DNA from 3 places in the Paenibacillus sp. MB22_1 genome. Region 2 is predicted to be linked to each of the others. Evidence: riboswitches for the same ligand, from Rfam matches in the RefSeq annotation. Region 2 holds a riboswitch; each other region holds the start of a gene.
What was found. Region 2 has a riboswitch for cyclic di-AMP ahead of ACL02P_RS18575 (C40 family peptidase). Riboswitches for the same ligand answer to the same signal wherever they lie in the genome.
Positions count from the first base shown of each region.

Region 1: another riboswitch for cyclic di-AMP. It lies ahead of ACL02P_RS22120 (hypothetical protein); the one in region 2 lies ahead of ACL02P_RS18575 (C40 family peptidase).
Region 3: another riboswitch for cyclic di-AMP. It lies ahead of ACL02P_RS13265 (TrkH family potassium uptake protein); the one in region 2 lies ahead of ACL02P_RS18575 (C40 family peptidase).

Region 1 is NZ_JBLADV010000002.1:2,251,338-2,256,019, forward strand. It holds gene ACL02P_RS22110 (aspartate kinase) at 74-1,327, opposite strand; gene ACL02P_RS22115 (Na-translocating system protein MpsC family protein) at 1,409-1,714, opposite strand; gene ACL02P_RS22120 (hypothetical protein) at 1,783-2,247, opposite strand; cyclic di-AMP (ydaO/yuaA leader) riboswitch at 2,361-2,519, opposite strand; gene ACL02P_RS22125 (response regulator) at 2,727-3,428, opposite strand; gene ACL02P_RS22130 (ATP-binding protein) at 3,415-4,682, opposite strand, start outside.
Region 2 is NZ_JBLADV010000002.1:1,443,560-1,448,241, forward strand. It holds gene ACL02P_RS18555 (4a-hydroxytetrahydrobiopterin dehydratase) at 1-22, shown strand, start outside; gene ACL02P_RS18560 (c-type cytochrome) at 109-468, opposite strand; gene ACL02P_RS18565 (GNAT family N-acetyltransferase) at 633-1,130, opposite strand; gene ACL02P_RS18570 (C40 family peptidase) at 1,404-1,895, opposite strand; cyclic di-AMP (ydaO/yuaA leader) riboswitch at 1,900-2,096, opposite strand; gene ACL02P_RS18575 (C40 family peptidase) at 2,357-2,848, opposite strand; cyclic di-AMP (ydaO/yuaA leader) riboswitch at 2,853-2,989, opposite strand; gene ACL02P_RS18580 (hypothetical protein) at 3,211-4,041, opposite strand; gene ACL02P_RS18585 (M1 family metallopeptidase) at 4,076-4,682, opposite strand, start outside.
Region 3 is NZ_JBLADV010000002.1:339,602-344,283, reverse strand. It holds gene ACL02P_RS13275 (methyl-accepting chemotaxis protein) at 84-1,805, shown strand; gene ACL02P_RS13270 (hypothetical protein) at 2,204-2,575, opposite strand; cyclic di-AMP (ydaO/yuaA leader) riboswitch at 2,721-2,887, shown strand; gene ACL02P_RS13265 (TrkH family potassium uptake protein) at 2,954-4,297, shown strand; gene ACL02P_RS13260 (potassium channel family protein) at 4,315-4,682, shown strand, end outside.

The sequences.
Region 1 (4,682 bases), 810 kb from region 2:
GGTTTTCGAATGTACCGCTAATTTCTAGTGTTAATTGAACTAAGATACAGCGTGTTTTTCCGTTGAGTAACATTCATTCATTACTTACGTCCGTTACAAAGACATATTCGTGCTCGTCGAGTCCAAACACGGTATGCAGGGATCGAATAACTTCATGGAGCCTTCTCCCTTCGATTACGCACGAAATTTTAATTTCAGACGTGCTGACCGTGTAAATGCTAACGCCGGTTTCGGCAATGGTATGAAACATCGTCGCTGCAAGACCAGGGGAACTGACATTTCCCGCCCCGACGATAGATACTTTCACCAAATCGGAGTGGGTTTCCAAGTTTTTGAAACCAACATCTGCCTGGATGTGATAAAGCACACTTTTTGCCTTCTCCAGATCGGCGAGGCTAACGGTAAAGGACAGGTCAGCCTTGCCATTCCTTATTCCGCCTTGAACGATAAGATCGACATCAATGTCGTCATTCGCAAGCGAATTAAAAACCGCAGCGAGTCGGCTTGGGTTTGTAGGCATATCCAATAAGCTTACATGCGCAATAGGCTTGTCGAACGCGATGCCACGAACCACGATTCCTTGTTCCATATCCGTTTCCTCCTTTACTTGCGTACCTTCATGGTTCGTAAAGCTGGATCGAACGACCAACTTCACTTTATTTTGTTTGGCACATTCCACCGCACGGGGGTGAAGAACCGCCGCTCCGAGATGAGCCATTTCCAACATTTCGTCGTAAGAGATTTCCTTCAGTTTTCTGGCCTGCTTGACGATGCGCGGATCGGTTGAATAAACACCGTCCACATCCGTGTATATTTCGCACAAATCTGCCCGGATCGCTGCTGCAAGCGCGACAGCCGTCGTGTCGGAGCCCCCGCGTCCAAGCGTCGTAATCTCGCCATTCTCTGTCACTCCTTGGAAACCGGCTATAATGACAATGCGCCCCTGATTTAGCGCATTCATTATTCGATCTGCCTGAATGTCGATAATCCGTGCCTTCCCGTGGTTGGCTTCTGTACGAATGCCGGCTTGCCAGCCGGTTAAAGAGACCGCTTGTTCGCCCAGGGCGTGCAGCGCCATCGACAACAGGGCAACCGAAACTTGTTCTCCTGTACTGAGCAGCATGTCCATTTCACGCGCTGAAGGGGTTGCCTCCGCGATTTCTTTGGACAACTCGATCAAATCGTCCGTCGTATCTCCCATTGCGGAGACCACCACGACGCACTGATGGCCTTCCTGCCTTCGGTCCGCTATCCGACGCGCAACGCGCTTTATCCGTTTGGCGTCGCCTACGGAACTGCCGCCATATTTCATCACCAATAATGACAACATTATCTCTCCCGATTATGAATTCGAATACTGTTCCACTTAACTGACGGACAGGCCTTGGAATAAAACGTCTCTTCAAACCTAATCATGCATATACTTGTGCTCGATATCGCAATCCAGATGAATCAGCTCCATTTTTTCCCCGGTGCCGATGCAAATGTCGGATTGAATGGAAGTGACGCGGCAACCGACAATTGCAGCCACTTTAGGTTTCAACAGCGCTTGCAATCGGTCGCGATCCATTTCGACTATCGTCTGATGAATGCTTCTGCCGCGTATGGTATGGACAGAGATGGAATGCTCAATTGTTGGAGTTCCTTTGGCAATGATCACGATATGGTTTTTAATGACTCTTACTTCCACCTCCTGCGGATGTTCACCGATCATTGCAAGTAGGCCTCTTTCAGTTGATTTACAAGCTCCTGCACCATGCATTTCTCCTTTCCGTTACGAGATCAGAATGAGACGTAAGATTCGGCATGTTCCATGATATATTGTTGTTTTATCGGAAAATCACCGTGATGTGGCAAAAGAAAAGGGGTCTCGAGAGTGGATGACAAGTCCATCAACGCCGATTCGGCCAACTCTTTTCGAATCCTTCCCCAATTCTCTTCTTTACCCTGTAGCAATTGAAAGGCTTGGGCAATGTTAAGACCTTTCAGATTCATATATACGGATGCCCATCCGACGAGGTCGAACGGTTTTTTCGTATTAGGCAATCGGTATTCTCCCCAACCGCTAAACCCGTTGCCGGATAGTTTCAGATATCCGCACACGCTACCTTTTTCGTTTTCGAAAAATAAACGCCGGGTCAACTCTTGATCGAAGCGAAATACTTCGATGGAACGGATTCTCTCCTCATACCGAAAACCGGGCGATTCAAGACCCGGCAGTGGATCCGCTTCTTGCACGTGTAACATGCTTGCCACTCTCCCTAAATGTTTTTTTGGGTACGACAAAAAGCCCGAAGAGCAGAGAAACGAAGCTCTCGGGCAGTCTGTTGTCAGTCCATCAGACAAACGCAGCTCGGATACGGTTCTCTCTCAATGCGCTTACGAGGTTAGCTGTCGGGTTAGGGCTTGAGAGTACCCTTTCCAAGTGCCAAGCAGACAAGGAATTCACCCCGTGAAACCATTTAATGGCTTCTGTTGGTTCCCCCGTTTCCCCTTAGGGAATTCAGCGATTCAAATGAATTTGAAGTTGTTGATAGAGATCATACGCTTTTTGCAAGACAATGTAAAAGCCGAATCCAACGCCTATTTTTGATTTTTAGCCTTTTCTCGTGCGCGAAAACGGATGCATCGGACAAAAACTTACGGAGACGGCAATATTTCTACACGAAGGTCCCGTTCTTACGTTTTTGAACGGAGGATGGACGTAGCCGAGGTAAGCGACTCTGTTACTCCCTGGACAGGAAGCGATAGCCGATCCCCGGCTCCGTCAGAATGAACTTGGGCCGAGTCGAGTCTTCCTCGAGTTTTTTGCGTAGATGTCCGATGTACACCCGCAAATAATGGCTGTCGGTCTCATTGTGGTGGCTGCCCCATACTTGTTGGAGCAGCTGACGCTGCGTGACTACTTTCCCGGCGTTGGAGGCGAGAATTTTCAACAGATCGTATTCTGTTGGGGTCAACTTGATCCGTTCTCCCTTCAACTCCACGCTTCGCTGTGCCAGGTCGATGGTCAGCTCGCCGATCTGGAGGATGGGCTCATTCGACGATTTGGCTACGTGCCGCAGCGCAACACGCATTCGAGCGACGAGCTCTCCCATCCCGAACGGCTTGGTTACATAATCATCGGCGCCGCTGTCGAGCGCGACGATTTTATCTTCCTCCCTGTCTTTTGCCGTCAGCACAATGATCGGCGAATTTGACCATTCCCGGATGCGGCCGAGCACTTCCATGCCGGATATGCCCGGCAACCCGAGATCAAGTATGATCAAGTCCGGCAACATCAAGGATGCCTGTTGGAGGCCCTCCTCTCCTGTCGAGGCTTCGTAGATGGCATATTGATGGGCTTGCAGGGTTACCTTCAGAAGCTTTCGAATTTGGGGTTCATCATCGATGATCAAAATGCGAGCCCCATGTTCATTCATGGTCATGATTCGTGGTTCCCCTTTCTTCAGCTGCTGCAAGCAAGTCGTCTTGCTTGTTTAAGGGAAGGGTTATCGTTACAATGGTCCCTCGCGGTTCCTTCGGCTGCGCCGATATCGTTCCTTCATGAAGCTCGACGATTCCTTTGCATATGGCAAGTCCCAATCCCGTACCGGTTATTTGCTTCGCAGCGGTTGAACGGTAAAACTTTTCGAATATCCGATCGTATTCGTCCTCGTTCAGTCCAATCCCCGTATCGGAGACCGAGATGACAACGCCTGCTTCCCCGGTTTTCACTGACAGGACGATTTCACTATAATCCGGACTGTATTTGATCGCATTGCTCACGACATTGACCAACATTTGCTCTAGCAATACTTCGTCACCCAGGACCATAATGGGCCCGTCATCCGGCAACTCGGTGCGCAGCTTTCGATGTTGTTGAAAGTCTTTGACCTGAGATAACGTGACGCCGATCAAGTCCTCCACATCGCACCAGTTTTTCCTGAGGCGCAGCATCCCGCTCTCCAGCTGCACCATGCTGAGCAGATTCGTCACTAGGCGATTCATACGAAGGGCGTCGTCACGAATCGTGACAAGAAGCTCCATTCGATCCTCTGCAGAGAAAATATGCCCGCCCTCGATCAGACCGGTTGCCGAGCCGATGATGGTTGCCAAAGGGGTGCGTAGTTCATGGGAGACCGAATCCAAAATTGCAGTACGAAGGCGTTCCGACTCTGCTGTTAGATGAGCAATTCGGGCTTCCTCCGCCAGCCTGAGGCGAGCGATTGCGCTGGCCGCCAAGCCTCCGAGAGCCTCGAAGAGCCGCTTTTGCTCGGTTGTGATCCCGGTTCGCGCTTCATTCGGATAGAGCGCGATGATACCATATGTGCGGTCTTCGGTCCGAAGCGGAATAAAATAACCCGGAGATTCGTTCAAACGCGAAATTTCCATTCCGGCCGTCTCGACGTGCTCAAACACTCGCTTTGCGATAGACATTTCCGTATTCTCTTGCCTGCAGTCAGGAAGATCGGCAGACTCATGGGCAAGTTTCAGGGTATTCTGGTCATCCGCCAAATAGATCGCGATTTCTGTGTCAAGGGTCTGCGAAACTTGTCGGGAAAAATTGTCCAGCATGGAATGGATGTCCGCGATCGCGCTCATCTGCTTGCTAAGCGCGTACAACGCAGCTGTGTGAGCTTCCCTTTGCTTGGAAAAGAGGACCTGCTGCTTCAGCTTGGCCGCTAGGCTGGCCGTTAATG
Region 2 (4,682 bases):
AAAGATGCGGTCAGGGGATTAACCAAATCAGAGCATGATCGAAACTATAGGGGTAACAAAACGACCGCCGGGAACGTAAATTCCCGGCGGTCGTGCTTTTTCGTGCTTTTATTTTTTCTCCGCAAGCCACATGGCGACGTTCGCAATTTCCTCTTCCTTTAAGCGATCCTTAAAAGAAGGCATCATGCCGCCCTTCCCTTTAGTGATGATGGAATACAGTTGTTCTGCCGTCAATTCCGAGCCGATCTTCTGCAGATTTGGGCCCGCTCCGCCTTGCAATGTATCACCGTGGCAGGAGATGCAATTTGCTTTGACGATGGCTTCGGCTTGTTCTGCGTTCATGGTGATTTCAGGCATTTGCGGCTTGGCTTCTTGCGCAGCCTCTTCCCGGCTTGGCAAGGTGAACATCAATACAAGGGCTAAAGCGCCTGCGATGACGAACAAACCGCTCATGATCCACTTTTGCATTTCAATCGCCCCTCCTATGTATGCTACCTATCCATTATAACGGAACACGCGGGTTGATCATAGTCTTTGTGTCCAAATTAGGAACAAAAATGATCCGTTTTCATTAAATTGTGTACCATAAGTCATAGTCTTAATCAAAACAGGACATAAAAAGGGGCGTGCCTTTATTCAGGCAGCCCCTTATGAACCATGCAATAAAACGGTTTGGACACCCCGCCAGGCGTCATCTTCTCGTACAGATCCGTGATGACAAACCCAGCCTTCTGGTAGGCCCGGATCGCCCGGGTGTTCCAGGTCAGCACTTCAAGGTCAATCTGGTTTTCCGGCTTACGGCGCCGGGCTTCCTCCACGATGGTCCTCACAAACTGCTTGCCCAGCCCATGGCCGCATAGCTCGGGCTTCATGCCGATGCCAAGCCGGGTGACTCCTTCCATCGGGAAGTACTGTGCGAAGCCGGCAAGCTCGCCCTTTTCATTCAACACGGAGACATACTGTTCGGCGCGGATCGCCGGGTTCCCAAACTCCACGTCAAGCGCTTTCATTTGCTCCCAAGGCAGCCAGCTGTAGATGTCGTAAGGAGAATCGTAACGCCAGGTGCAAATTTCCGCGCCATGGGCTTCTTCCATCGGCACGATACGAAACGGAGACATCGATTGGTCCATATTGCCCCTCCTTTGTTAAAGGAAAGTCCGTCGTAATTGTTCCATTATCCTCACAATAGCCGGAAATACGCAGCTTGTAAAGGTTTTTGCCCCCCCTTCGGGAATTTGTGAGATTTGCGCGGGATTTTTGGCTTTGCGGCAACCTTTTTCCCAGTTGTTTCGTTATATAGATAAGAGTACAGATAAAAAAAGACCGCAAGGCGGTTCCAATGAGAACCCGGCCCAGCGGTGAATTAGTGATGATGAACAGGATGAAACCGATAGATCAATGGATTACGATTCCGCAGCGTAGACGGAATAACCGTATTTACTGAGAACTCGCTTCGCGCCAACGTAGCGGTTCTGGTAATAACTATTGCTTAACTTGTCGATCCGGATGCCCTTGGATGAGGACGCGTGAGCGAATTCACCGTTGCCGATGTAAACACCGACATGGGATACTTTGCCCGTCCCCGTCGTCTTGAAGAAGACGAGATCCCCAGCTTGAAGCTCGCTCTTGGGTACCGGTGTGCCTTGCTTATACTGGGCGGCGGACACACGCGCCAGCTTGATGCCCATCTTGCTGAAGACGTACCGGGTAAATCCGGAGCAATCAAATCCCGCTGTCGTGGTGCCTCCGAATTTATAAGGCGTCCCGTACACGGAATCGACGATACTGGATAGCGTCGTTGTCTCGGCTTTTGCGGAGTCGGCAAAGGCGCTACCTGCCCCCAAGGTAAATAGGAGGGCTAAACTCGTTACCGCTGCTGTCAAAGTCTTTCTCAAGATGTCTTACTCCTTCCAAGGCCTACGAGGTTAGCTTATGGATTCGGTTGAAGGTTCCCTATGATTTGCTATAGAGGTAAGTAACCTTGATTGAAATGGTAGTTATTAGTTTGGGAGTTGTTACCTTTATAGCGAAAATCAATTCACCCTATGGTGGGTCCCCCGCTTCCCGGGTGCGTGGGAATTCGGCAGTTTCATTGTAGATTGCACCCAAGATCTTGCACAGAAACAGTTACAACAATAATTACAAAGTTGTTACCATTTACGTTGTTCATTTTACCAAAGCCGTCCAGAGTTGACAAGTTTGTCGAAAAAAACGCTTCTATTGGCCTGTTTTCGCGAGGCGATTCGTGGGTAATGGTTCCTAAGGGACTGGGGCTAGGGAGAAGGAGAAGGGAAGACAAGGAAAAAACCCGCAGAGACGTTGTTATCAACATCCCCACGGGCTTCGTAGCGAGTTCTTATTGAACATCATCGTGTTCAGCAATTTCACCGGTCACATCTTCATACTTGTCGTTGCTCATGATCCGTTTCGCTCCAACGTAACGCTCGACGTAATACTTCTCGCTTAATTTGCTGATGACTACACCTTTGGAGGAGGAGGCATGAGCAAATTTGCCGTCGCCGACGTAGATGCCGACATGAGAAACGCCTTTACCGGAAGTATTAAAGAAGACCAAATCGCCCTCGATCAATTCGCTCTTGTCAACCGCAGTTCCCATTTTGTATTGGGATGCGGATTGGTGAGGCAGCTTGATGCCGATCTTCGAGAAGACGTACATCGTAAATCCAGAACAGTCGAACCCGTCGGTTGTGGTTCCGCCCGCAACATAGCTGCTTCCGAGCGCGCCGCCGATGACGCTGTCCAGTTTGGAATCGGCGAAAACGCTGCCAGTTCCAATGGTGAAAAGCATGGCAAAACTTACTGCTGCTACCGTCAAACGCTTCTTCAAGAAGTTATGCTCCTTCCAATGCCTACGAGGTTAGCTTAAGGATTCGGTTGAAGGTTCCCTATGATCCCTCTAAAGCGAGATCAATTCACCCAAAGTGGTTCCCCCGTTTCCCTGGTGAAGGGAATTCGGCTTTGTTTTTCACACCTGACATTTCTTATTTGACATCCGGCACCAATCTCCTGCCAAAGATGACAAAAATAATTACAAAACTGTTACTGAAATTGCGTTGCTGTTATTGTAACAAAGTCAGGTATCTTTTGGCAATGCCTAATTCACAAGATTAAGAGGGGAAATAGGACTGAAGGCCTTCGCCAAACGGCGAAGGCCTTGTTGTTACGGGGTTTTTGAGGAGTTAAAAAATTTTAACTTTTTTGTGCCTTTGACTGCCAAAGATGAAATTGAGAGGCGATCTTCCAGACCTTAAACGTGCAGCGGAAGAGGGGATAAGCCTGCTGCAGGATCAGGGCCAGCATCCCCGTCCAAACCCAAGATGCGGTTCCGAACAGAAGGAAGAGGATCAGGCCAAAAGCCCCGAGAATCAACGAGATGGAGATGCCCTGCAAGAGGGTTCGGAAGCAAACCAGCAGGGAATTCCAAACCCCGGCCTTAAACAGGTAGCCGAACTGGACAAATAACAGGCACTGCCGGATGAACCAGCCGTAGATGAACCAGCCAAGAATCAGCCCAAGCCCGGTGAGCCAGGTTGCCATCGGGATTTCCATACCGGTGAGTCCAGGCCAGAGCGACAGCAGCCTCGGTACAATCCAGAAGGCGGGCAGCAAGGTAAGCACGAGCTCCATCGCGTAAAACAGAATCACCGGTTTGCCAAATTCCTTCATCCCTCGGAACAGGGGGAACCCCGGGCTGCGGTGATCGGCCGGTGTGAAGCCGTAGAAGATTCCGGCTTGGATCAACGGAGTCAAGATCATGCGCAGGACGACCATCCCTGCCAGCAGCCAGCAATACAGCCGAACCTCGGGATTGCTCCATAAATTCATTTGTCCCTCAAGCAAGAACAGTAGTTTCGACAGCGCAGTGGGCGGCGGGTCAGGATATCGTTGCAGCAGCGCCATTACCGCGGTATCGACCAACCTGTACAAGAACAATCCCCACAGCAGCTGGTACAGGAACAAGATGATGACCGAGGGAAATTGGCTTTTCAGGGCAGTCCACCCCAAACGAACGAAACTCATTTCTTTCCCTCCTTATAGAAGTATGGACCTAGGTTTACCACAGAAGTCCCCCAAGGATCGCTTCAAGCAGCTTGGTGACGCTCATATTGGAGCGGGACAGCGTGGTTTCAGGGACTTCCGCTTTCAGATAGTTGTTGATGTGAAGGTTCTCCACCGTTAAGGTGTAATCCGGATCGATCTGAACCCATGCCAGCGGTGCTTTATATTGCATCTTGATCTCGAGGCGAGTATCTTCCCCGTTCCATTGCTTGCGTACGGTGTGACCATCGGTGAAGGTAAACAGCAGCGGAACCTTCGGGTGGGTTGCCCCTTTGCGGGTAAAGACTACGTTCGACTCGTAAATCCGGCCGCCTTCTTGGCTGATCGGAGTGATCTGAATTTTTTCCACTGCAAAATCCGCCATTTTCCCGTCATAGACGTATTGCTGAAAATACTCTTTCCAGCTGCGGCTGGTCACTTGCTCAACCACCCGTTGGAAGTCGGCGGTCGTTGGGTGCTTAAACCGGTACTGCTGGCTGTACGTGCTCAGAATCCGCTTCATCGTCTTGCTGCCGACCTGCCGCTCGATATCAAACAGGATTAACTTGCCTCGGTAGTACGCATTCTTGGCATAACCGTCCCCGGAGCCGTATTTCCAGGCG
Region 3 (4,682 bases), 1.1 Mb from region 2:
CTGAGAATGGCAAAGAGGCTGTTCAATATTTCACAATGTCCTGATCTGAATTCTACTTTACATCAAGGGGAAATCTATTATTTATGAAAAATCTATTCATTCGTTTTAACCGTATACAGAACAAGATTGGGCTTGGCTTTCTCGTGGTTGTCATTTTTTTTGTCTTTGCTCTTATCAGCGTAATTCAACAACTATCTTCTTTTGAGAGAGAGACGCGATTGATTACGGATCATGACATGCAGGTACATAGTCTTGCCCAGTCCATCGAGAAGGATTTGGTGGATATGGAAACTGGTCAAAGAGGATTTGTTATAACCGGTGAAAACAAATATCTGGAACCTTACACCAATGGCAAAGTTAACTGGCAGAGGCATTATGATGCCCTCTATCAGCTTGTTGCAGATAATCCTGACCAACAAGAGAATTTGAAAGCTATTCGTGAAAATGTCGAACACTGGATTCAAAGCTCAGGCGAGGAAGCAATTACATTAAAAAAGGCCAATGACAACAAAGGCATTCAGCAGTTTTTTCAGAACGACCCGGGGAAAGAGGCTATGGATTCCATACGTGAGCAGCTTTCGTCATTTCGTTCCATGGAAAAGCAGCTTACGATGAAGAGAGTAGCGGATCTTGAAAAGAAAAATGGTCAACTCCGGTTACAACTGTACGGTTCTTTCTTTATAATTCTCATCGTATCTGTAATCTCTGCCATCTTTACAGGTACACTAACAACCAAGAACGTACGTAAAGTAGAAAAAGCGATTGCTGAAATCGCTTCTTCCGGTGGCAACCTGACAAAACGAATTACAGTAAAAACCAAAGATGAAACAAAAGATTTGGCGGATCAAACCAATTTAATGTTATCCAGTCTCCAAAATATGATCACTGATATACAAGGCAACACTCTGGAATTGGAACGATCCTCATCCATATTGAAGGCTGGTGCAGAAGAGGGAGCCAATTCCGCCGATCAAATATCTGAATCAGTTAGACGCGTAGCGCAGGGGGCAGAGCACCAAGTCTCACAGGCGCAAGAGATGTCTGCGATCTTGCAACAAATGGTATCTGGACTGGAACAGGTTGCTGTGACGTCAGTCGATGCTTCCAAACTTGCTAAACGAGCACAATCCGTCGCTACGAGAAGTGCCGGTGAGATGCGTGATACTGCGAAAAAAATAAGCAAGATGGAAGAAACATTTTCCGACATTCAAGCTTCAGCTCTAGAACTGGCATCGTTGTCCGAGAAAATACGGGATGTCGTTACATATATTCAGGAGGTCTCCACCCAGACCAATTTGCTGTCACTGAACGCTGCTATTGAGGCGGCGCGCGCTGGCGATCAAGGCCAAGGTTTTGCCGTCGTAGCCGGAGAAATCCGCAAACTGGCAGATCAGGCGGCGTATTCGACTCGTGAAATTCATGAAACTATCGAAGTGATGTTAAACGGAATAAACGGACTGGTCCAAAAGCTAGAAGAGAACAGTCGTGGCGTCAAGGACGGGATTCAAGCCATGTTGAAAGCTGGAGATTCTTTCCAGACTATTACGAACGAAGTGGACAGTTTGAGTGTTCAAGTTATGGATGTTGCTTCTTCTGTGGGGCAAATGTCTGTCGGGAGCAAAGCGATCGAAGGTTCTATTAGAGAGATCACGAGGATTACTGAAGAGACCGCCTCGTTCGCTGAAGAGGTCTCAGCTATGACTGAAGAGCAGGCGGCCACAAGTCGTGAAATGTTCCAAACCGCTCTCCAGCTTAACGAAATGTCAGATTCCCTGAAAGCGTTAGTTGGAAGATTTAAAGTCTGAGTGCAAGTCCCGATTTCCTTGTCTTAAGGAGAACGGGACTTTTTTAGGTGTAAATGAAAGCTTCTTGAAACTGTATAGACTGGAGTTGACATGAATTCTGCCGCTTTCATTACCACTCCACCTCCGGTTGAACGGATACGGATATTTTAGTTGAAGACGTATTGCAGAAGGACAACGTCTTCGAAAACACAATTATCTTCTGGAATGGTGACCAGGCTTTAACTTGTATCTTCCTGTATTAGTTAATTGGACATGGATACTTACATTTCGTAACGCATCCTGATGCAAAACAAAATGATGTTTGGTCTCCATCCGATGCCATAACTCGGGATGGTGTCGATACAGCGGTTCTGCCAAATTGTAGATATCGACCTCACGCATAAAGCCCTTAAGGTAAGTCAGACGAATTTGCCTTTCCATTTTTTTCTTTGCAAGGTCGAGTAATTCTTCTTCGGATATATTCTGATGTAAACACGAAGACCTTGAACTGACGGTAGAATTCGCACTTTTGGCTTCTCCATGACGAGAACAGCTACTGACTGGGTCCCACGTTCGAGATAAAGTGGCGAACGAACCATCTTTTTATACATCCAGGGGAATCCTTTTCCGACGCATACAGGGGCTTCCTTCGTCTTTTGCTGGCCTTCCAGCTTAGCAACGCTGGAAAAATCCATTAATTGCAAGTAAACAATGTACTTTATTATAGTCAATACAAAATTACCCGCCAGACGAAAAGTAAAAATGACGAGAAACGGCAATAACTTTGGCAAGTCTACGCATCATTTAGATTGGGGGCGAAGTTGATCTGCACAATTCCTTATTTCGTCTTTTTCTGGTCTTTTTCTTGAAAATAGAGCTTTGTGGCGAGACGCAATAAAGGATATAATCCATTTGACAAAAATGAATGAAAACAATTGAAAAGATTGGCCGAATTTCGTAATGAAAACGGGGGAACCATATATTTTGGGGTGAATTTCCCGGAGCTTCAACTTCATATATGGGAGGATGAAGCGTCCGCGAATAGGGCAACTGGGCATGTCCGAATCCGTCAGCTAACCTCGTAGGCCTGTGCATCAGGAACCAAACACCGAAAGGCATTGGATTTCCAGTGCTTTTTTTCTTTTGTTCTTTTTCAGAACGACGATGAGGTGAACGCATTGCATTCCAGGAAAATCAACCTTTCTCCGCCGCAGATATTGGTGATCGGCTTTGCGCTCATTATTTTGCTGGGGGCGTTGCTGCTCATGTTGCCAATTTCCAGCACAACCGGGGAACCCCTTCCGTTTGTCGACGCATTGTTCACGGCTACTTCAGCAACTTGTGTTACGGGGTTGGTCGTAGTCGATACCGGCACCTATTTTTCAACATTTGGACAAGTCGTGATCATCCTCCTAATCCAGATTGGAGGGCTTGGGTTTATGACCATGGCCACTTTGTTTTCCCTTGTCCTGAAACGAAAAATATCGTTAAAAGACCGACTCATCCTCCAAGAAGCGATGAACCAAAACTCTGTTGAAGGAATCGTACGCTTAATCCGCAAAGTTTTGTTATATTCGCTCCTTATTGAATCCAGTGCGGCGGTGATGTTTGCGATCCGCTGGTCATTTGATATGCCGATTGGTCGGGCGCTGTATTTTGGAGTTTGGCACGCGGTCTCAATGTTCAATAACGCCGGGTTTGACTTGTTTGGTGGATATCAAAGCTTCACGAAGTACGTTGCTGATCCGATCGTGAACTTTGTTGCGATGTTTCTGATCGTCTCGGGAGGGATCGGATTTATTGTACTGTCTGACGTATTTGAGTTGCGAAAGCGGCGGAAGCTGTCGTTGCATTCGAGGGTGGTATTGACGATGACGTTGGCGCTGATTGTGATCGGGGCGATAGTCATTTTCATCTTTGAGTTCACGAACTCGAAGACGCTTGCTCAACTCAGTTGGAGCGGCAAGATCTGGGGTTCGTTTTTCCAATCGGTGACACCGCGTACGGCGGGAGCCAACACGCTGGATATTGGGGCATTGCGGCAGGCAACGCAATTCTTTATGATCATCCTGATGTTTATTGGAGCCTCCCCAGGCTCGACGGGGGGCGGTATTAAAACGACCACATTTACGATTCTGATCGGCTCGGTTGGCTCAATGATTCGCGGAAGGACTGACCTGGTCCTGTTCCGATTCCGGATGGCCGGGGAACGGGTCTTCAAGGCGCTTACGATCACGATGCTAGCCTTATTCCTTGTCATAGCAGTGGCAATGGTATTGTCTACCACGGAGGACGCGAGCTTTCTATCGATTTTGTTTGAAACCACTTCGGCTTTCGGCACGGTCGGATTGACGATGGGATTGACGGGGAAACTGACGGTTATCGGTAAAATTATCATCAGCTTCACCATGTTCGCCGGTCGGCTCGGGCCGCTGACGCTTGCTTATGCGCTTGGTCCGAAGAAAGGAAAAGAGCTGTACCGCCATCCAGAAGGCAAAATCATTATTGGATAAGGGGAAAACGGGCAAAAATGAAAAAGCAGCAGTTTGTGATCATCGGCTTGGGGCGCTTCGGCTCGAGTCTGGCCTTGAAACTGATGGAGTTAGGGTATGAGGTTCTGGGCATCGACCGGAATGAAGAGATCGTGGAAGAATTTGGCGATCGGCTCACGCATACGGTTGTCGCCGATGCTACAGAAGAAGAGGTGCTGAAGTCGCTGGGGGTTCGCAATTTCGATTGCGGCATCGTGGCGATTGGCACCGATATTCAAATGAGCATCCTGACGGCCATTCTCCTCAAAGACCTGGGCATTCAAACGGTAGTTGCCAAGGCGATCTCCCTTCTGCACGGTCGAGCTTTAGAGAAGCTGGGGGTGGATCGGGTGATTTATCCGGAACG